3 regions of the Paenibacillus sp. FSL R7-0333 genome follow, and region 3 is predicted to be linked to each of the others. Evidence: predicted binding sites of a transcription regulator. Region 3 holds the regulator's gene; each other region holds the start of a gene.
The links. The regulator Rex, encoded in region 3, represses fermentation and respiration genes when NADH is low (regulators of the CRP and FNR family bind a similar motif). The targets are predictions, from matches to a motif close to TTGTGAAATATTTCACAA.

Region 1: the regulator Rex is predicted to act here: its motif matches at 4,809-4,826, upstream of MKY86_RS33080 (phosphoketolase family protein).
Region 2: the regulator Rex is predicted to act here: its motif matches at 3,195-3,212, upstream of ric (iron-sulfur cluster repair di-iron protein).

What each region holds. Positions count from the first base shown of each region.
Region 1 covers NZ_JBBOBZ010000001.1:7,647,669-7,655,032, forward strand. Annotated here, with positions in the region: gene MKY86_RS33065 (S-layer homology domain-containing protein) at 1-2,595, shown strand, start outside; gene MKY86_RS33070 (response regulator) at 2,706-3,848, shown strand; gene MKY86_RS33075 (GntR family transcriptional regulator) at 3,942-4,664, shown strand; gene MKY86_RS33080 (phosphoketolase family protein) at 4,940-7,324, shown strand.
Region 2 covers NZ_JBBOBZ010000001.1:4,787,833-4,795,196, reverse strand. Annotated here, with positions in the region: gene MKY86_RS20440 (Gfo/Idh/MocA family protein) at 1-286, shown strand, start outside; gene MKY86_RS20435 (hypothetical protein) at 319-645, shown strand; gene MKY86_RS20430 (winged helix-turn-helix transcriptional regulator) at 771-1,088, shown strand; gene MKY86_RS20425 (hypothetical protein) at 1,476-2,198, shown strand; gene MKY86_RS20420 (DUF6773 family protein) at 2,401-2,844, opposite strand; gene MKY86_RS20415 (helix-turn-helix transcriptional regulator) at 2,822-3,046, opposite strand; gene ric (iron-sulfur cluster repair di-iron protein) at 3,273-3,968, shown strand; gene MKY86_RS20405 (hypothetical protein) at 4,101-4,787, shown strand; gene nirB (nitrite reductase large subunit NirB) at 5,058-7,364, shown strand, end outside.
Region 3 covers NZ_JBBOBZ010000001.1:4,486,848-4,494,211, reverse strand. Annotated here, with positions in the region: gene panB (3-methyl-2-oxobutanoate hydroxymethyltransferase) at 1-366, shown strand, start outside; gene panC (pantoate--beta-alanine ligase) at 368-1,258, shown strand; gene panD (aspartate 1-decarboxylase) at 1,251-1,634, shown strand; gene MKY86_RS18955 (tetratricopeptide repeat protein) at 1,749-2,387, shown strand; gene dinG (ATP-dependent DNA helicase DinG) at 2,503-5,364, shown strand; gene MKY86_RS18945 (redox-sensing transcriptional repressor Rex) at 5,503-6,153, shown strand; gene MKY86_RS18940 (amidohydrolase) at 6,143-7,364, shown strand, end outside.

The DNA of each region.
Region 1 (7,364 bases), 3.2 Mb from region 3:
GTACTGACTTTCAACCAACCTGTTGGTTCTGCGTTGACCGATGCTGACTTCACCGGGCTTACCGTCGATGGACGGAAAGTGATTGCTGTGAAGTCCGTACAGGGAGATAAAGTAGAAGTCGTTCTGGAGGAAGCGCTCGGTCCAGATGATGCATTGGTCGTAGGGTACGACCCTGCTGCCGGTAATGTTACGGCTGAAGGCAATGTCCTGAACGAATTGAAGCCGATTCAGGCCGGCGACCAGTCAGGCATTACGAAGAATAATAATGTGATTCCACTTGAGCTCGTTGCTGCGTATCCCGAAGAAGGGCAGCTCAAGCTGGTGTTCAACAAGCCGATCAACGATCTGACCGATCTGTCCGGGTTCACTTACGGCGGTGTGCCGCTTCAGGGACCTTTTGAAATCAACGGCAATGAACTTATCGTTCCCATTCCTTCTGATCATAAGGGCGGTCTGCTCAGCTACGATCCGGAGCTTGGAAGTGTGACCGAGAATGGCAATAAGCATAACCCGCTTACGGGATTGCAGCCGGGGATTGATCTCGGCGGAGACGGCAAATATATCGCAGACGGCGGCAAGCTGCCGGAGAACGGTCTGGGATTGAGTGCCGGGGATAAGCCGGTATCCTTAAGTCCAGGCTTCCAGCCGGATGTACCAAGCGGCTACCTGGCAACCGTGCCTAATGAGACGGATTCCATCGCCCTGAATCTTGCTCCGGCAGGAGATAACGATACGCTGCGCAAGGTAAGCCTGAACGGTGTAGAGGTGCCTGACGGTGACTGGAGCAAGCTGCCGCTTCAGGAAGGGCTAAATACCATTCAGGTGGATATTGTGGATGCGAAGAACCCAGGCATTAAGCTGGGACAATACCAAATTCAGGTCATCCGCGCCAGCGGGAAGCTGGTTTCACTTGAGCCTTCCAGCGGTACCTTGCAGCCGGAGTTCAAGCCCGAAATTGATAAGTATGAAGCAACTGTAAGCAATAGTGTGTATGAAATTTCCCTTAAGCCGTTTACGCTGGACCCGGGAGCCGTAGTAACGCTCAGCATTGCGGGTGAAGCTCCGGTACAGGTGAAGAGCGGCGACTGGAGCGCAGCGCTCCCGCTGAAGGTAGGACAGAATGAGGTTGTAGTGACCGTCAAAGATTCCGCAGGCGGAACCAACACGTATACAGTAATCATTACCAGACAAGAGCCTGTATCTTCAGGCGGAGGCGGAGGTTCCGCTCCGGCTCCAGCAGCTCCTGAAACATCCAAAACTGAAGTGATTCAGGTGGATGTGGCCATCGGCGGAGCCAATGCGGCTGGCATCACAAAAGTGCCGGTACAGCGTACCACTCAGAGCAATGGCATGATCACTGATCTGGTCCGCTTCACCAAGGATAAGGCTGAAGAAGCGGTGAAGATGGCGAAAGAGACGGGACAAAGCATTGCCCGTGTAGTCATCCCGGATGCGGCGGACAATGTCAGCGAAGTGAATGTCCAGATTCCGGCGGAAACCGCCAAATTGCTGAAAGAGAACGGCATTGTACTGGAAATCTATACGGAGAACGCAATTGTACGTGTTCCGAATGAATCGCTGGAAGGCATCGGACAAGACTTCTATTTCCGGCTGGTGCCGGTGAGAAGTGCAACAGAGCGGAGTGAAATCGAGAAGAGAGCCACGCTTGAAGCTGTGGTCCGTGAAGTGGCCAAGGACAACAAAATCGAAGTGGTCGCCAGACCGATGACCATCGAGACGAACCTGTCCAGCAGGGCGGTAACCCTGATCCTGCCGCTAAGAGATGTGAAGCTGCCTGCGAATGAAGCGGCGCGTAATGCATTCCTCGCACAGCTCGGTATTTTCATTGAACATACCGACGGCACGAAAGAGGTTGTCAAAGGCAAAGCGGTTACCTATAAAGAGGGACTGCTTGGACTGGAATTCTCGGTAAGCAAATTCAGTACCTTTACGATTATCAACTTCAATAATCAGTCGCCTGCTACACATGTATCCTATATCGTTGGCTTCCCGGATGGTCAATTCAAGCCGGACGATCGGGTAACGCGCTCGCAGATGGCGCTCATGATTGCCCGGAATCTGGGCTATGATGCTAATGCGGCTGTAGGCACTCCTCCCTTCCCGGATGTGGCTGTCCGCCATTATGCGGCAGCAGCCATTGCCTTTGTGAATGCACAGGGCGTGATGAAGGGTGATCCGGCAGGGAAATTCCGGGGCAATGCACCGATTACGAGAGCAGAGATGGCCGCTGCTGCTGCCAACTACCTGAAGCTTGCCGTACCGGCTGACGGAAAATCGGGCTTCAGCGATACCACTGGACATTGGGCTCAGGCGGTAATTGAAGCCAACGTGTCGGCAGGCCTGCTTAAGGGCTATCCGGACGGCAGCTTCAAGCCGAATGCTTATCTGACCCGTGCGGAAGCAGTAGTCATTGTTAATCAGATGTTTGACCGCGGCCCGCTCCATGGAGCAGATGCGGTGAAATTCCCGGATGTCTCCAAGAATCATTGGGCCTACCTGGACATCCAGGAGGCTGTCATCGACCATCAGTACCGGATCGACAGTGAACAGAAGGAACAACGGGTTACAGAATAAATGGATAGGGGTTGGAGGAGAGATCATTTCTCCTCCAGCCCCTAAATCATTAAATTTAAAGTATAATGGTTATAAAACCGTACCGATTTCCAGTTGCGAAGGAGATCCGAATGAGAGCAATCCTGATTGACGATGAAGAATTGGCACTAAAGGCTTTGGAACGCCAATTGCATGCGCTTGGGTGTTTTGAGATTATCGGCAAATATACCGATCCGCTGCAAGGGCAGCAAAAGGTAGAGGAGACCGAGACCGATATTGTGTTTCTCGATATTCATTTACCGGAGCTGAGCGGGATTGAGATGGCGGAAAGGCTGCTGGAACGGAGACCCGATCTGCAGGTTGTATTCGTAACGGCATATGATAAGTATGCGATCAAGGCTTTTGAGCTGAATGCTCTGGATTATTTGCTTAAGCCGATTCATACGGACCGTCTGAAGCTTACAGTTCGGAGATTGAACGCTCAGCAGAAGCCTGGCCTGGCAGCCCGGGCAGCGTCAGCGCAGACAAGCTGGAGAATGCTGATGCTCGATGCCTTCCGGATCTACGAAGGGAGTCAGGAGCTTCCGTCACTGCAATGGAGAACGGCAAAGGCGCAGGAAATCTTCTTTTACCTACTGCATCATCGCGGCAAAGTGGTCAGTAAAGCCACTTTGATTGAGTTGCTATGGGCTGATTTTGATCCGAACAGGGCCTATCCGCAGTTATATACGGCTGTGTATCATATCCGCAAAATGCTGGAGCCCTTCAGCAGAGAACGGATTCTCCTGCAAAATACGGCGGACGGCTATCTGCTCAAGCTGAATGGAATCTGCCTGGACGTTGATGAGTTTGACCGCTTTATCCAAGCGGGGTTAGAGCTCTCGAATGACACCCTGCCCGAATACGAACGAATCCTGAAGCTGTTCAAGAGCGAATATCTGGAGGGGTACGATTATGTGTGGGCGGAGCTTGAACGGCAGAGATTCCAGCTGCAGTGGATTCGGCTGAAGCTGAATCTGGTCCGCTGGTATATGGGGAATGCAGAATATGAACAGGCCTTCAAGCACATTGAACAGGTCTGCACCCGCTATCCGTTAGAGGAGCAGGCGCAATTATTGTACATGCAAATATCGGATAGAATGGGCTTTCATTTTCTGGTGCAAAGACAGTATGTATTGCTGGAAACGGTCATGGAAGCAGAGGTTGCGGAGAAACCGAGCCGGGAGATTGTCAAATGGTATAGGGATTGGGACAACAAGCGTCAAAAAGGGTGAATCCGTGGATTCATCCTTTTTGCCCTATCTAAATTATGATATATTTAATCTTGAATGAACTGGTTCTGCAAAGACCCGACGAAGGAGCACCCCATGACCCAATTTGTCTACAAGCAGATTATTGCTGACCTCAAAACGAAGATCTTTGCCGGGCAGTACGCCGATATGAAGCTGCCGGATGAGCGCAGTCTCAGCGAGGCGTATCAGGTTAGCCGCAGTACCATTAAGCGTGCGCTGACGAAGATGGAGAGCTCGGGCATTATTTTCAAGAAACGCGGCTCCGGCACCTTCATCAATCCGTTATACATAAAGAACGATTCGATCTTCAATTACGAAGGCTCTAATCTGGGGGTGTCGGATAACTTCCAGATGCACGGCAAGAAGCCGGAGATCAAGGTGCTAAGCTTCGAGGTCATCCGGCCCACGGAGGAGCTTCAGCGGGATTTGTTCCTGATGCCCCATGATTTCGTGTATAAGATCGTGCGTCTGCGCCTGTTTGAAGGTGCGCCCTTCATGATTGAGACGGGATATATTCCGATCAAAATTGTGCAAAATCTCGACCAGACGATTATCGAGGGGTCGATTTTTCATTATCTGGAGGAGTCGCGCAATCTGGCGGTGACCAAGTCCTTTTTGTCTATTTTTGCCGAGCCTTCACTGCTGAATGATCAGGAGCTGCTCCATCTTAAGGAGAATGAACCCGTAGGGATTATGGAGGGGATCTTCTTCCTGGATAACGGCACGCCGTTCGAATTCTCGCATATGCGCTTCCATTATGAGTATCTAAAGTTTAACACGTTTGTATCTGTGCATTAACGGATGGACGGTGTAAATAGCATAACTAAGGTATAGCAGGCCGGGAGGAATCCCGGTCTTTTTGTGTTTTTTAGTATAACAAATTAATCCATAATTATAAAAATAAACATCTTTTTGTGCGTGTTTTGCAGAGAATTTCATACTATGTTCAAAATTTCACAATATTGGACCGTATTAATTTCTAAAAAGATTGAATTTCTGAAATGCCGATGTATGATGTAACTGTAGAAGTGATACATTCAATTTACAAAGAAAAAGATTAGGGAGTGGAAGACATGGGATTAACAATCGAACAGGTGGATTATTCCTCCAAAACGTATCTGGCAAAGCTTGACGCTTACTGGCGCGCAACGAACTACATCTCCGTAGGCCAGCTTTATTTGAAGGATAATCCGTTGTTAAGAGAACCGCTGAAGGATGCAGACGTCAAAGTGAAGCCGATCGGACACTGGGGCACGATCCCTGGGCAGAACTTTATCTATGCGCACCTGAACCGCGTTATCACTAAATATGATCTCAACATGTTCTATATTGAAGGCCCGGGCCATGGCGGTCAGGTGATGGTATCGAACTCTTATCTTGACGGAACCTACACCGAAATCTACCCGCAGATCACTCAGGACATCCCTGGTCTGAAAAAGCTGTTCAAGCAGTTCTCCTTCCCTGGCGGTGTTGCCTCCCATGCAGCTCCTGAAACACCCGGATCGATTCATGAAGGCGGCGAGCTGGGTTACTCCCTGTCGCACAGCGTGGGTTCGATTCTGGATAACCCTGACCTGATCTCAGCAGTCGTTGTAGGTGACGGCGAAGCAGAGACCGGTCCTCTGGCCGCTTCCTGGCTGTCCAACCGGTTCATCAACCCGATTACAGACGGTGCTGTATTACCGATTCTGCATTTGAACGGCTTCAAGATCAGCAACCCGACGATTCTGTCACGGATGAGCAGAGAAGAATTGACCGCCTATTTTGCCGGCAACGGCTGGGAAGCCTTCTTCGTAGAAGGCGAGAACCCGGATCTGATGCACCCGGAAATGGCGAAGGTGCTGGATACAATCGTAGAGAGAATTGCCGCCATTCAGAAGAATGCCCGTGAAAATAACGATACTGCCCGTCCGGTATGGCCGATGCTGGTCTTCCGCTCCCCTAAAGGCTGGACCGGTCCGAAATCGTGGGATGGCGTGCCGAACGAAGGCTCCTTCCGTGCCCACCAGGTGCCGATTCCGGTCGATCAGAAGAACATGAAGCATGCTCCGGCATTGCTTGAATGGCTGAACAGCTACAGACCTGAGGAACTGTTCGATGAGAATGGCCGTTTGAACGCAGATCTGGCTGAAATTCTGCCAACCGGCGACAGACGTATGGGCATGAACCCGGTAACCAATGCCGGCAAACTGATCAAAGACCTGCACAAGCCGAATTTCCGCAACTATACTCTCGATAATTCCGCTCCAGGCCAAGTGATTGCACAGGATATGGCGGTGCTGGGCAAATACCTGAAAGAGGTTGTTACGCTCAACGAAGAGAACCGCAACTTCAGAATCTTCGGACCGGATGAGACCATGTCTAACCGTCTGGGACCTGTATTCGAAGTGACCAAGCGCCAATGGATGGACGCCATTCAGGAACCGCAGGATGAATTCCTCGCTCCGTATGGCCGTGTCATTGACTCCCAGTTATCAGAGCATCAGGCAGAGGGGATTCTGGAAGGGTACGTACTGACCGGCCGCCACGGATTCTTCGCCAGCTATGAAGCGTTCCTGCGCGTGGTCGATTCGATGATCACCCAGCACTTCAAGTGGCTGCGCAAGGCTACAGATCAGACCTGGAGAGAAGACATTCCTTCCCTGAACGTGATCGCCACATCGACAGTGTTCCAGCAGGACCATAACGGTTATACCCACCAGGATCCGGGTCTGCTCGGCCATCTGGCTGACAAGAAGCCTGAATTCATCCGTGAGTATCTGCCGTCCGATGCGAACAGCTTGCTGGCTGTGTTCGACAAGATCCTGAATGACCGCCAGAAGATCAACCTGATCGTATCCTCCAAGCATCCGCGTCCGCAGTGGTTCTCGGCTGACGAAGCTCAGGAGCTGGTGGACAAAGGCCTTAAGATCATTGACTGGGCCAGCACCGACAAAGGCGGAGAGCCGGATCTCGTTATCGCTTCTTCGGGTACCGAACCAACTATGGAAGCCTTGGGTGCCATCTCGATCCTGCATGAGAAGCTGCCTGAGCTGAAGATCCGTTACATCAACGTGGTCGACCTGCTGAAGCTGAGAAGTCAGAAGCTTGATCCGCGCGGCTTGTCTGACGAGGAGTTTGATCAATTTTTCACAAAAGACAAACCGGTCATCTTCGCCTTCCACGGCTATGAAGGCCTGATCAAAGACCTGTTCTTCGACCGCCACAACCATAATCTGCATGTGCACGGCTACCGTGAGAATGGCGATATCACTACACCGTTCGATATGCGTGTCCTCAACCAGATGGACCGCTTCGATCTTACGAAGGAAGCTGTGCTGAGCCTGCCGGAAGCAAGCAAATACCAGGCCATCGCTGACGAGATGGACGCCATGGTGCAGAAGCATCACGCGTACATCCGTGAAGAAGGCATCGACCTTCCAGAGGTAGAGAGTTGGGTATGGAAGGCTTTGAACTAAGGTTAGGACGATAGTGTTATTTCATTAATAATATAGTAGG
Region 2 (7,364 bases), 300 kb from region 3:
CCATTACAGCATGGTCCGGGATGCAGGGGCCGATCTGGAGAAGCTGGAGCTGCACGGACATGGCAGGTCGGTGGAGGTGACAGACATGGAACGGGTTATATTATATGAGCAGGGCTCGTTGCCGCGCACGCAGAACTTCGGCAGCTGGGATACCGTGCTGGAGCGCAGAGGCTTCAGCGGAGCGGTCAGCCATTATCTCAGTAATATAGCGACACCGGAGCAATGCGGTATTTCCGCTTCGGCCGTATTGCCGAGCCATGAATTAGCAGCAAGATTAAGCCGCTGAGCGGTCAGCATCGCAGCAGAGAGGAGAACAACATGGAGGATTATGACAACAAGTCGATGGAAGAGAGGATTATCGAGAGCTACAAGCGGGACGAGGAAATGATGATTCTCGTATTTGCCCAGTGGTGTGTGAATAATAAGCTGGACCCGCATGCCCTGTATCTGCAGGCTTATCCGCAGCAGGAGGGCAATCAGGCGCTGGCCAATGCGCTGGCCCTGACGGTATCCGCGGAGGAGGCCGGGTTCATCTCCGATGATACGGTACTGGGTGTACTATCCCTCTACAGCAACGATGATCTTGCCTATGTGGTTACAGAGGCCATCCAGCTAAGACGCAAGGCAGAAGACACCAAGGATTGAGAGCGTAAATATAATAATAGTGGTTAATGAACTTTTTTTTGGCAAACGATGTTCATTCCAGAATAAATGTGGTAAAATTATATATACTAACTAATTGTAAGCTTCATAAGTGAGAGGTGATAACCATGGAAGAACATCAACTGACGATGTGCCCGAGATTTGAGACGGCTTTTTCGTTTCTGGGCAAGCGTTGGAACGGACTCATTATTCAGACCTTGATGAGCGGCCCCAAGCGGTTCAAGGATATTTCCGGACTGATTCCGTCAATGAGCGATAAGATGCTGTCCGAGCGCATGAAGGATCTGGAATGCGAGGGCATTCTGGTACGTCATGTGTACCCGGAGACACCGGTGCGCATTGAGTATGAATTAACAGTGAAGGGCCGTGCGCTTGAGCCGGTCATGCAGCAAATCCAGTCCTGGGCCGAGAGCTGGGTGGAGTAGCAGTACCGTAATATATATTTGATGACAGCCTCTTGCCGGGTATCCGGGTAAGGGGCTTTTCATATGCTGTTCTGCTTGAAATATAAGAATTTATAGGTTTCACACGATAACTTATCCTTCTATTTCTCGCTGAAACGGTACCGTCCTTTATAAGGACGGCAATGCCGTTTCCGCTTGTTTATGCAAATTTTGCCCAAATAAACCTTGCACTTAGGCCCTACCTGTGTAATATAATAGAACATACTAAATATTACGGATGTGTGGAAGCGTTAACAAAAGTAGGAAAAGCCCAGGGTTATGCGGCAGACGGATGCTTACGGGATGTGTTTTGGACGATGCTGATGGAAGGAAGCGGAGGGCTCACACAACTTTTAGGAGGCGAGGACCATGACCATCACCTTGTTTTCCCGGGAAATAACCTATGGAAAAAAGGATGTCGCCGAACTGGAGACTGCTTCGATTAAAGTACAGCTGATCTATGACAAGGTGCTGTTCATGCTTCATAACCATCTCCCGGATTCTCTGTGGGATGCGTGGATCGGTGTGCCGTATGAGATCATTTCTTCTCTATATAAAGGGGACAATGACAGCGGGAGCGTGTTTCAGAAATGGATTCAAGGCCCGTCCGGCTGGAAATGTATTGGTTGTGAGCGGCATTGCCTGGAGCCGGTAACGGCTAAGGGAGGGAGTGGCTCAAATGCTCAGCGCCGTTTTACTTTTCATAATGGAATTAGCCAGAGCATGGTACTTCAAGCTGTAATCTGGTCTATGTATGAGAACACGCGGCTGCTCCAGCCTTACTTGGGGGAGGAGGCTTTTCTGAGTGAGGAGGATATGGAGCTGATCTCTGTATATTTCGTGCCCACCTACCTTACCCCGGCACCGCTGAGCGAATTGAACAAACCGGCCAAAGAATACAAGGATAAGAACATCAGAGTGTATCAGGAATGGATCTCTGCCCCCGATCTGGTGCTGCAGTGGAACGGTGGCCTGACCGAAGGCAGATGGATGACGGGTGTATATGTGGATCATTCGCGGTTCGCCGGACTTGGCCCCTACCTGAAGGATGCGCAGGGCAAGCGGACTTACATGCAGGCGACGGTTCGATAGAAAAGTGAAGCTCGAAAAAAGAGTTGAACTTGAAGCCAGGTCGTCGCTGCGGTGAATATTTGTACTTCCGGCCGCTATTGTGTTTGGATTTCCTGATACAAACCGCTCTTCGCGGTAGAAATCCAAACACAAAGGCGATCGCTCCGCTCCTCCAGTTCCAAATTTCCCCTCCGCTTCTTTTGCTTCAGCAGCACAAGCCACTCTACTCCGCCCGGTTATTCCTCCGTCGGATAAAGTACACGGTGCTTAAGATGACCAGTCCTGCTGTAACGGAAATGACCAGAATCACCTTCCCGTTCGCACCGCTGTTTGCTGCTGATTGGGCGGCTGGATTCACGAAGGTAACAATAAGGATGCAGGCTGCCACCACGGTCGCCAGCATTGCACCCAGAACGTTTTTCCCTTTTGCTCCGCCCTGTAGTCCGCCCGGTCCCACATATGCACCGCTCCAGATCAGCCGTACGAGATAGGAACCCACACCCAGCATGAAAATTGCGTAATTACTAAGCGGATATTCCAGCCACTTCATTCCGTAGTTTTGCAGCGCCATGTCTGTCAGCAATAAGAATGCCATCAAAAGAAATGCCTGATTCCCCGCCTTGTGCCGCTGCTGCAATTGTCTCTCATCCAGGTTCGTTCTGCTCATCCTTCGTTCCCTCCCAAAATAATTGATCCAGCGTCTTCCCAAGGGTTACACAAATGTCAATACACAACCTCAGGGTGGGGTTGTAATCACCATTCTCAATCGCGATAATTGTCTGTCTTGTGACCCCCACGGCATCCGCCAGCTGCTTTTGCGACATGTCTTTTGCTGCTCTGGAGGCTTTGAGCCTCAGATTTTTCCCCATTCCCTCACCTCACGCATATTGTAAAATATATAAAACAAAATGTCTAGTATATTTTACATAAGAATACTAAAAGTTCGCGTTCATTAAAATTTGTTATATTCAGTGCGTACAATCACAAGTTCCGCCTAAGGCCAGTGATAAGGTGTAGAAGTGAAAAGAAGCACAAACCTACATCTAAACCTGAGGAGGGGCCAACATGGCGTCCAATCAATTAAACGATACAACAATTCATCCCGGGTTCACCCCGGAAGCAATGGTCAGAGATATTGTTCTGCAGTTCCCCAAAGCAGCTGATTATTTCAAGGCACAACGGATCGATTTCTGCTGCGGAGGTGCCAAGCCGCTGGCTGAAGCCGCTGCCGAGAAGGGTCTTGATCCGGCAGCAATGGTGCAGGAGCTGAACAAGCTGCAAGAGCAGCATCCGGTGCTGGAAGAGGATACCGCCTGGAACGAAGCTTCGTCAGAGGAACTGGTGGATTATATTGTGAACAAGCATCACCGCTACCTGCGTGAAGAGCTTCCGCTAATCAGCCAAAATGTAACCAAGGTGTTCCGCGTTCACGGTGAGGATTCACCGCACCTGGGAGAAATGCACCGCCTGTTCAATATGCTGCGTGAAGAGCTGCTGCAGCATACGGCGAAGGAAGAAGAGAGTGAATTCCCTAAGATGCTGGCCTACACCCAGAACCCAACCGAAGAAGGACTTGCGGAGCTGCGCGGACTGCTGCATAATTTGGAAGCTGAGCATGACGGGGCCGGAGAGATTCTACGCGAGCTGCGCAGAGTTACTAATAACTACACACCGCCCGCACATGCCTGCACGACTTATCGCCTGACGTATGCCCGGCTTGAAGAGCTGGAAGGCATGACCTTCGAGCATGTGCATCTGGAGAACAATATTCTGTTCCTGCGTTATCAATAGGACCTGCTGCATTGGATAAGTCCCTTCTGGGACTTTTTACTTTTTCTTCCGGCAGAAATGATTTGAGAACCCTTCCTCTATGCGTTATCCTTAAAGAGTCCGGGAAAATACATATGAAGGCGGTGCCGTGGGATGTCCACGAAATGGATGCGCTTCATGCTGTGCCTTCTCTTGCTGGCCGCGGCAAGCGGTTGTGGCTTGGGATCAGAGAATGGCGGCAGCAGTAACGGAGGCCAGGGATTAACCTTTTCAGTCAAGGTGGGTGACAGTGAAATGGCCGGAAGCTCGGCCAGATTGCTTAACGAAGCTTACGTGGCTGGGAATTCAATAATAGAGCTGTTCAGAAAGAGCGGCGTTGTTACATTTTCAGCGGATGGAACTAGTATTCTTGAGGTGAATAAGGTCTCCCTGGGTGAGGACATGAACTGGGAGATTCAGGTGAACGGCAAGAAGGTTCAAGAGCTGAATACAACCCTTGAACCGGGTTCAGCCATTACGATGTCAGCAGGGCCTGCCGGAACCGGAAAGATGTTTCAGCCTGTCATCATCACTGTGAACGGGGGGAGCGAGCAGCCGGAGCTGACACATTCGCATGTGCTTTCTTTTATGCAGGATATGTCCGTCAAGGGACTGCTGAAGAACAGCGGTATGGTTCGGCTTGCCGAGGATAACCGGACGGTGCTTACTGTGATGGATTATACCCCGCTCAGCAGCGAGGAATGGAGACTGAAGGTCAACGATAAAGGTCTGCTCGGTAATGGAGTGGACATGAAGCTCAGTCCGCAGGACAAGCTGGAGATCTCTCTGGTACTGAAATAAGTGAATGAAGTATAGGAGTGAGATCGTGTATCGAATGAATGGATATCTGTGCGAAACTGCATGGGTATCCGTTTTTTTTGAATAAAATATCTCTGTGCTTCACGCCATAAGTTGTCCTATGAAAGAACGCGAGAAGTCATCTCCACTTGTGTGAAAAAATTCACATACCATGTGACTGTGGTCACACTTGTCATGGAATTGGGGACAGTATAATTTCTCTATCAGGTAAAGTTATTGAAGAAATCAGAGTTTCTGAAGGAGGGTCTACCAGTGGCAGCGGAAAGAGAAAAGTTAGTGCTGATTGGGAATGGCATGGCGGGAGTAGGCACGATTGAGCAGATTCTGAAGCTGGGCGGCGCTTATGATATTACTGTCTTCGGCAGTGAGCCGCATCCCAACTATAACCGGATTATGTTGTCCTATGTACTTGAAGGCAGCAAAACAATTGAAGACATCATTCTCAACGATCTCGGGTGGTATGAAGATAATCATATTACACTGCATACCGGCACGACGGTTACCCGGATTGATGAACAGAACAAACTCATATTGACCGATAATGGACTGGCGGTTCCTTACGATAAAGCAATTATTGCCACAGGCTCGAATTCTTTCATTCTCCCCGTACCCGGCAGCACTAAGGATGGGGTAGTCGGGTTCCGAGATATCGCGGACTGCGATGCGATGCTGGCAGCGGCGAAGCAGTACCGCACGGCGGCTGTGATCGGCGGAGGACTGCTGGGTCTGGAAGCGGCGAAGGGCCTGGTCAATCTGGGCATGGATGTTACCGTTGTGCATCTGCTGGAGGATCTGATGGAGCGTCAGCTGGACCGTACCGCTTCTTCCATGCTACAGGCAGAGCTTACGCGTCAAGGTGTGAAATTCGCCATGGGCAAGCAGACGGTAGAACTGACCGGCGAAGAACGGGTGACCGGACTGCGCTTCAGTGACGGCAGTGAGCTGCCCGCAGAGTTTGTAGTGATGGCTGTTGGAATCAAGCCGAATGTCCAGCTTGCGAAGGACAGCGGAATCACCGTTAACCGCGGGATTGTAGTTGACGATTATATGCAGACTTCTATGGCTGATGTGTATTCTGTCGGCGAATGTACAGAGCACCGGGGAACCTGCTACGGACTCGTCGCACCGTTATTCGAGCAGGGCATGGTTCTCGCCAAGCATCTGTCAGGTAGTCAGACTCCAGGCTATGAAGGTTCAGTTGTAGCAACCAAGCTCAAAATTTCCGGGGTAGATGTATTCTCCGCTGGTGAATTCACCGAAACACCGGAGCATACCGTCATTTCTGCCAAGGATGAATGGAAGCGAACCTACAAGAAGATTTTGCTTAAGGATAATGTGATTGTCGGTGCTGTTCTGTTCGGTGATGTAACGGAATCTGCCAACCTGCAGAAGCTTGTGAAAAACAGCACAGAGATGACCAATGAAATCTATGATGAAGTTATGGGCACGAGCTGCTGCGGCGGAGGCGGTGCCAAGAAGGGCATGTCCGTTGAAGCGATGGCTGATGAAGAAATCGTCTGCGGCTGCAACGGCGTAACCAAAAAAGCGATTGTGGATGCTGTTACGGAGAACGGCTTCACTACGGTGGATGAGATCAAAGCCTGCACGGGGGCAACCCGCTCCTGCGGCGGCTGTAAGCCGGTGGTAGAGCAGATTCTGCAATTCGTTCTCGGAGACAGCTTCCAGCAGAGCGCCAAGCAGGGAATCTGCAGCTGCACCTCGCTTAGCCGGGATGAGATCGTAGCCGAGATTACGGCTAAAGGCCTCCGGACCACCAAGGAAGTCATGCATGTCCTGGACTGGAAGCAGGCAGAAGGCTGTTCGAAATGCCGTCCTGCAGTGAACTATTATCTGGGTATGATCTACCCTGACACACACGAGGATGAGAAGGAGTCACGGTTCGTCAATGAACGGATGAGCGCCAATATTCAGAAGGACGGAACCTATACAGTTATACCGCGGATGTATGGCGGGGTGACCACTCCTGAAGATTTGAAGCGGATTGCCGATGTGTCCCTGAAGTATGATGTGAAGGTTGTGAAGGTAACGGGCGGACAACGCCTGGACCTGATCGGTGTCAAAAAAGAAGATGTACCTAAGGTGTGGGAGGAGCTGGATATGCCGTCCGGCTATGGTTATGCGAAGTCGCTGCGTACGGTAAAAACTTGCGTGGGTTCGCAGTTCTGCCGCTTCGGCACACAGGATTCCATGGGCATGGGCGCTATGCTGGAACGCAAGTACGAACGGCTGGATATGCCGGCCAAGTTCAAAATGGCGGTTAACGGCTGCCCGCGCAACTGTGCAGAATCCTGCACGAAGGACATCGGGATTGTCGGCAATGACGGCGGCTGGGAAGTGTTCATCGGCGGGAACGGCGGGATTAAGCCGCGCATCGCAGATGCCTTCTGCAAGGTGAAGACCGACGAGGAGCTGGTTGAGGTCTGCTCCGCTGTTATCCAGTACTACCGTGAGACCGGCAATTACCTGGAGAGAACCTCCGAATGGGTAGAGCGCATGGGTCTTGAGCATATCCAGACTGTGGTTATGGGCAATGACGAT
Region 3 (7,364 bases):
CTGATGGACGAAGCGAAGGCACTGGAAGCAGCCGGGGCATTCGGCATTGTACTGGAGCTGGTTACGGAGGAAGTGGCAGAAGCCATCTCCAAGGCTGTCAGCATACCGACCATCGGCATCGGTGCCGGGCGTTACTGTGACGGACAGGTTCTGGTGTTCCATGATGTCCTGCGGTATGCCTCACCTTACCGGGAGAAAAAGTTCGTCAAAACCTACGCCGATGTAGGCACTCTAATTCGTGAAGGCATCACCAGCTACGTTCAAGAAGTGAAGGACCGCTCGTTCCCTGCGGAAGAGCATGTGTTTCGCGCGGACGAGACCGTTTTGGAATCTTTATACGGCAATGCCGGCAAAGGAGTGAAATAAAATGAGAGTGATCCGAACGATTGCTGAACTGCGCGAAGCGCTCGAATATATGCGTCAAGGGGGCCATGGCCCTGTTGGCTTTGTGCCTACCATGGGATATTTGCATGAAGGACATGCCAGTCTGCTGCGTAAGGCAGGGGAGAAGAGCGGCACGGTGGTGATGAGTATTTTTGTCAATCCGCTGCAATTTGGCCCGAATGAGGACTTTGCTTCTTATCCGCGGGATGAGCAGCGTGATCTGGCGCTGGCTGAACGTGAAGGTGCGGACCTGGTGTTCATCCCCAGTGTAGAAGAGATGTATCCGCAGCCGATCCGTACAGGCGTATCGGTCTCCTCGCTTACGTCGCAGCTCTGCGGTGCTTCGCGTCCGGGACATTTTGACGGAGTAACTACTGTGGTCAGCAAGCTGTTTCATATCGTGCAGCCGGATTACGCCTTCTTCGGACTGAAGGATGCCCAGCAGGTAGCGGTTCTCCGCCGGATGGTGTCTGACCTTAACATGAACGTGGACATTATCGCCTGTCCCATTGTGCGCGAGGAAGATGGGCTGGCGCTTAGCTCCCGCAATGTCTATCTGAGCAGCGAGGAGCGCAGACAGGCGCTGGTATTGTCTCGTTCCCTGCGCGAGGTGCGCCAGGCTATGGAAGAGGGCAGCATTCGTACCGTAGATGAAGCACGGGCTCTGCTGGTCTCGGTCATTGCTGAATCGCCGCTTGCGGTCATTGATTATGCGGAGATTCTAACCTTCCCTGATCTGGAAGAGCTGGAAGGCGGCAGCAGGCTGACGGATGCGGGCGGAGAGGTTATAATGGCTCTGGCCGTGAAGTTCGGCAGAACCCGTCTGATTGACAATAATGTATTTATTCCTAAGGAGGCACACGCTCTTGTTTAGACATATGATGAAATCCAAAATCCACCGGGCAACGGTCACTGAAGCCAATCTCAATTATGTGGGCAGCATTACCATTGATGAAGATCTGATGGAAGCTGCAGACCTGCTGGAGAACGAGAAGGTGCAGATCGTGGATAATAATAACGGTTCCCGTCTGGAGACTTATGTCATTCCAGGTCCGCGCGGCAGCGGCGTCATTTGTCTGAACGGGGCGGCGGCGCGTTTGGTACAGCCTGGCGATACAGTGATTATTATATCCTACGCTGTCATGTCCTCCGAGGAGCTGGCGGCGCACAAGCCGACTGTAGTGTTCGTTGATGCGGGCAACAAGCCGGTGAAGCTGGCGGATCATGAGATTCACGCGACGATTGCCTGAATTCTGAGCTTTGAGCCATGTAATCAATGGCAGGGATGAAGACCCCTGTACTTGCTGATAATGAAGTAAGGCAAGCTTAAGCTGACTTCATTATCAGTAAGGGTGGGATGTCCGGTGTTTCAACATTTATTTGCTGAGATGAACAAGATGCTCCAGGAGATCAAAGCCGACTATCCTACTGCGGAGGGTGCCCGCCGAAGCGATCTTTTATCCAAGTATAATATGCTCCACCGAATCAGTGATAATGTAATGGATGAATGGCTGGTCTTCGCCGAGAAGCTGAGCGAGTTCCGGGAACAGGCGGATTTCCAGGTTCAGCCAGAGGAGCTGCCGGAAGAGGAAGCGCCCGAGCTTGGGATGGATGCTTTTGTCAGAGGCCAGGGCTATTACAAGCTGCTGATGTACCGCAAATGCATTGAACAGTTCAGGGAGGTTACGGCTAAGTATCCGGACAGCCTCGCTGCCCGCCTGTATCTGGCCATGGCTTATCTGCAGGAGGGAGAAGGCGATACCGCCTGGGGACATCTGAATCACATGCTGGGCCTGATCCGTGAGGAGAAGCTGAAGGCGATGATCTATAATGCGCTGGGCTGTATCCGGGCTTCTCAGGAACGCTTCAATGAGGCCAGTGAGCTATTCAGCCTGTCGCTGCTGCATGACCCGGATCTGCCGGAGCCGAATGTGAATCTGGAGGTATGCCGCAGACGGGGCGGGAAGCTGGAGTTTGGCCATCAGCTGGTTTCGCTTTTATAATTTATCCTCGGTTTCTTTAGGCGATGCGCCCCGTTTCCCGGGGTGTGCATCGCCTTTTTTCGTAACTTCTGTTATGCTGATAAAGAGTCTCAAGTGAAAGGGAATAGAACTTATAATGAAATTTGCCGTGCTTGATTTTGAAACTACGGGAACCCAATCTGTGGGAGAGATCATCCAGGTTGGCCTTGCCATTATAGAAGAAGACGGGACGATCTCCCGGGTGTATGGTTCCTATGTCAAGCCCGGAGCGCCCATTCCTCCTTTTATTACGGGCCTGACCGGAATTACAGACAGCGACGTACAGGATGCGCCGGAGCTCGATGAGATGATGATGGAGCTGGTGCCGCTGCTGGATGATGTCGTCCTCGTCGGACACAATGTCGCGTTTGATTTTCATTTTTTGCAGAATGCGCTGGACCGCTGCGGCTACCTGCCGTTTCAGGGGCGGATTCTGGATACGATCGATTTTCTCAAAATATGCTTTCCCTCACTGAGCACCTATCAGCTTGGCGCGGTAAGCAGCCACTTCGGCATTACGCATGACCGTCCCCATCAGGCGGACAGTGATGCGCTTGCCACGGCTATTGTGCTGCTCAAATGTCTGGAAGAGCTGCAGAGTCTGCCGCTCTTGACGATTCAGCGGCTGAATGAGCTGTTCGCGGACGAAGACAGTGATCTGGCCTGGTATTTCGACGGTCTGCTGCGGGAGCGGGAGATGGAGACCTTTCAGCCGGAAGGTGAGCTGAGCTTCTACCGCCAGCTTGCGCTGGCTGTGGGGGACTGGGCAGAGCTGGCTACGCCACGGGAGGATGGAAGCGTCAATCCGCTGGAGAATATTACCTTTGAAGAATATATGGATGAGGTAACCAAGCGGCTGAAGGCTGTTCTTCCCCAGTATGAGAGCCGGGAAGCCCAGGAGCTGATGATCCATGAGGTCATTACAGCGCTTGAGCAGGACAAGCATCTACTGATTGAAGCGGGAACAGGCACCGGTAAATCGCTGGGTTATCTGCTTCCGGCTATCTACCATAGTGTGAAAAGTGATCAGAAGGTGATGGTCAGCACGCATACCATTAACCTTCAGGACCAGCTGCGGGAGCGGGATATTCCGCTCTTAACCAGCGTTGTGCCGTTCCCGTTCAAGGCCTCCATCTTTAAGGGAAGAGGGCACTATTTGTGTCTGCGCAAGTTCGAACATAGAATGAACAAAAAGGACTTTACGAGTCCAAGGGAAGAAGCGCTCACCGCTGCGCAAATGCTCGTTTGGCTGACCCAGACGACGACCGGCGATGATGAGGAGCTTAACTTAAGCGGACGGGGCGGCGATTTCTGGGAGACGGTAGCCAGTGATACCGACTCCTGCCTGGGACGCGCATGTCCCTGGTTCCGCAAATGCTATTACCACCGGGCCAAGCATGAAGCCGGGATCTCCGATGTGGTGGTCACCAATCACTCCAAGCTGTTCGCAGATGTCAAAGCCGGGCATCAGCTTCTTCCGGCGTACGACCATCTTGTGATTGATGAAGCCCATCATCTGGAGGATATTGCCGGCAAGCATCTTGGCATGCAGATGAAATATTTCACATTCGCCCATACCCTCACCCGTCTCTATAAGGATAGCCGGAGCGGGCAGCTGCCTGCCCTCCGCCAGAGTCTGCAGTCTTCGGGCAGTGAGCAGGCCTCCGAATGGAGCGGCGTGATCGACCGGATCTATCCCGATCTGCTGACGGTGAAGGAGTCCTGGGATGCGCTCAGCGACCGGCTCTTCAGCCTGCTGCCCGAGCGCAGCGATGCCGGGGCCGGTGAAGCAGGCCAGCTGGTGGCACGCCTGCAGCCGGGCAAGAAGCCGAAGGATTGGGAGGAGCTGGCTGCCCTTGAGAATACACTGAACCTCAGTCTGAGCGATATCATCCGCAAGGGCGACAAAATGCTCAGTGAAATGCGTGACACGGACAGCCAATCCTCCTCAGACAGTCTTGTGACTGATATCGGTGGGTTATTCAAGGATCTGGCATCCATTAGAGAGCAGATCCGCTTCTTCATGAGTCTGAACGATGAGAACATCGTGTATTGGCTGGAGGGAAGCGGCAATTATAAGGGCAAGTCGCTGCAAATGTATGCTGTTCCCGTAGATGTCAGCACCCAGCTCAGGGAGCTGTTCTTCGATAAGAAGAAGAGCATTATCCTGACCTCGGCCACCTTATCCGTGGATAAATCCTTCCAGTTTATGATTGATAACCTGGGTCTTGGCGAAGCTGCAGAGCAGCGGCGTCTGATGACTGCACTGCTTCCGTCGCCATTCAAGTATCGTGAGCAGGCTCTCCTGGTCATTCCCCGGGACTTCCCGAGCGTCAAGGGGAGTATTGGGGATGCCCGCTTTGTGGACACCCTCGTGCACTCCCTTGCCGAGACAGCTGTAACAACACGGGGACGGATGCTGGTGCTGTTTACCTCCTACAAGATGCTGCGCCAGGTGTATGAACCGCTGAAGGAGGCACTTGCCTCACAGGATATCGCGGTACTCGGACAAGGTGTGGAAGGCGGCAGCCGGAGCAAGCTGATCCGCCGCTTCCAGGACAGCCCGGCTTCGGTCTTGCTGGGTACCAGCAGCTTCTGGGAAGGGGTGGATATCCCGGGAGAAGCATTGACCTGCCTGGCGATTGTCAGACTGCCGTTCCAGCCGCCAAATCACCCGCTGGCAGAAGCGAAGTCGGAGCTGCTTCAGGCACAGAAGAAGAATCCGTTCATGAAGCTGTCCGTGCCGCAGGCCGTCATCCGCTTCAAGCAGGGCTTCGGGCGGCTGGTCCGCACGGCGCAGGACCGGGGCATCGTAATTGTGTACGATACCAGAGTCATTGAATCGCATTATGGAAAGTACTTCCTGTACTCGCTCCCCGGTCCCAAGATGGAGCATATGCTCACCGAGCAGATGGTCCCGAGAATTGCCGAATGGCTGGATGACGGCGGGGTTTCCTAATTCTTCTGCTATTGCTATTATTAATAAGTCATGATTAACCTGAAGATCCGTTCCCGCCTGCCCTGCCACTCCGGCAGGCGGCGGGGCACGGTTGCTATAATTGTACGGGTCTAACACAACTTTTAAGGAGGAGAATACATGAAATCGGATAAAATATCGGAGGCCGTCGTGCGCAGGCTCCCAGTGTACCTGCGTTTCCTGAACGATCTCCAAAAACGTGAAATCTCCACAGTCTCTTCTCAGGAGCTGGGCCAGAAGCTTGACCTAAATCCCGCCCAGATCCGTAAGGATTTGGCTTATTTCGGCGATTTTGGCAGGAAAGGCATCGGCTATGATGTATCTTATCTGATTGAGAAGATCCGCCATATCCTGAAGCTTGACCAGCAAATTAATGTTGCACTGGTTGGAGCCGGTAACCTCGGTCATGCCTTGTCTAACTACAACGCTTACTTGAAGGATACGATGAAGATTACTGCCATCTTCGATGCCTACCCGCCGAAGGTGGGCCAGCAGATCAACTCGCTGGTTGTGCAGCCGATGGAGGAGCTAAGCAGTACAATCCGTTCGCAGGGCATCCGGATCGGGATTATTACCGTGCCCGACAGTGAAGCCCAGAACGTAGCTGATATTCTTGTGGATTCCGGTATCGAAGCGATTCTGAACTTCGCACCGGTTATTCTCAAGACGCCTGCCAATATCCGGATTCATGCCGCAGATTTCACCACAGATCTGCAGAGCTTGGCCTATTATTTGCATGATGGAAAGGATGAGGCTGAAGATGAGCAGTAAGATCACGATAATCAAGAATGGGCACTTCCTGGTTCCGGGCAGTGACAAGCCGGTACTGAGCGGGTACATGACCCTGGAGAATGATTTGATTACTTACATAGGTGAAGCTGAGCCGGTAGTGGAGGATGGCGCACAGGTCGTAGACGGCAGCCGTCTGCTGTTCATGCCTGGTCTGGTCAATACCCATGGTCATACTGCAATGTCACTGCTGCGCGGATACGGCGACGATATGGTGCTTCAGTCTTGGCTGCAGGAGAAGATGTGGCCGATGGAAGAGAAATTCACTGGTGATGATGTATATTGGGGAACCTCGTTGTCCGTGCTGGAGATGCTGAAGGGCGGCACAACCACCTTCCTCGATATGTATGATCATATGGACCGGGTAGCGGAAGTGACCGAGCAGTCTGGTATTCGTGCTGTGTTGATGCGCGGCGTAATTGGGCTGTGCCCGGAAGAGGTACAGCAAGCGAAGCTCGCTGAGGCGATTGCTTTTGCCCGTAACTGGCACGGCAAGGCTGACGGCAGAATTACGACCATGCTCTCACCGCACGCCCCGTACACCTGTCCTCCAGAGTTTTTCATGAAGTTTGTGCAGGCTGCCCATGATCTAGACCTGCCAATGCACACCCATATGTCCGAGACGCGCCATGAAGTGGAACAGAACGTGGCCGACTACGGCCTGCGTCCGGTCGCACATCTGGAGAAGCTCGGAATGTTCACCCGTCCTTCGCTCATTGCCCACGGGGTTCATCTGAACGATGAAGAGATCGGGATTCTGGCCCGCCATAACGTTGGCGTGTCGCATAACCCCGGCAGTAACCTGAAGCTGGCCAGCGGGGTTGCCCGTGTTCCTGAACTGCTGAGAGCCGGGATTAAGGTCTCCCTGGGTACAGACGGTGCGGCAAGCAACAACAATCTGGATATGTTCGAAGAGATGAGGCTGGCGGCTCTGATCCACAAGGGCGTAAGCGGTGATCCTACAGCGGTACCGGCTCCTGAGGCGCTTCTGATGGCTACGGAGTACGGGGCGCAGTCTATTTTCCTAAGCGGGGTAGGCCGGCTTGCAGCAGGAATGAAGGCCGACTTCATCGCACTTGATATTGACCAGCCTCATCTGCTGCCGCATACCGATCTGCTCTCCCATGCCGTATATTCGGCAAGTGCCAAGGATGTAGAGCATGTATGGGTGAACGGCCAGCAGGTTGTGAAGC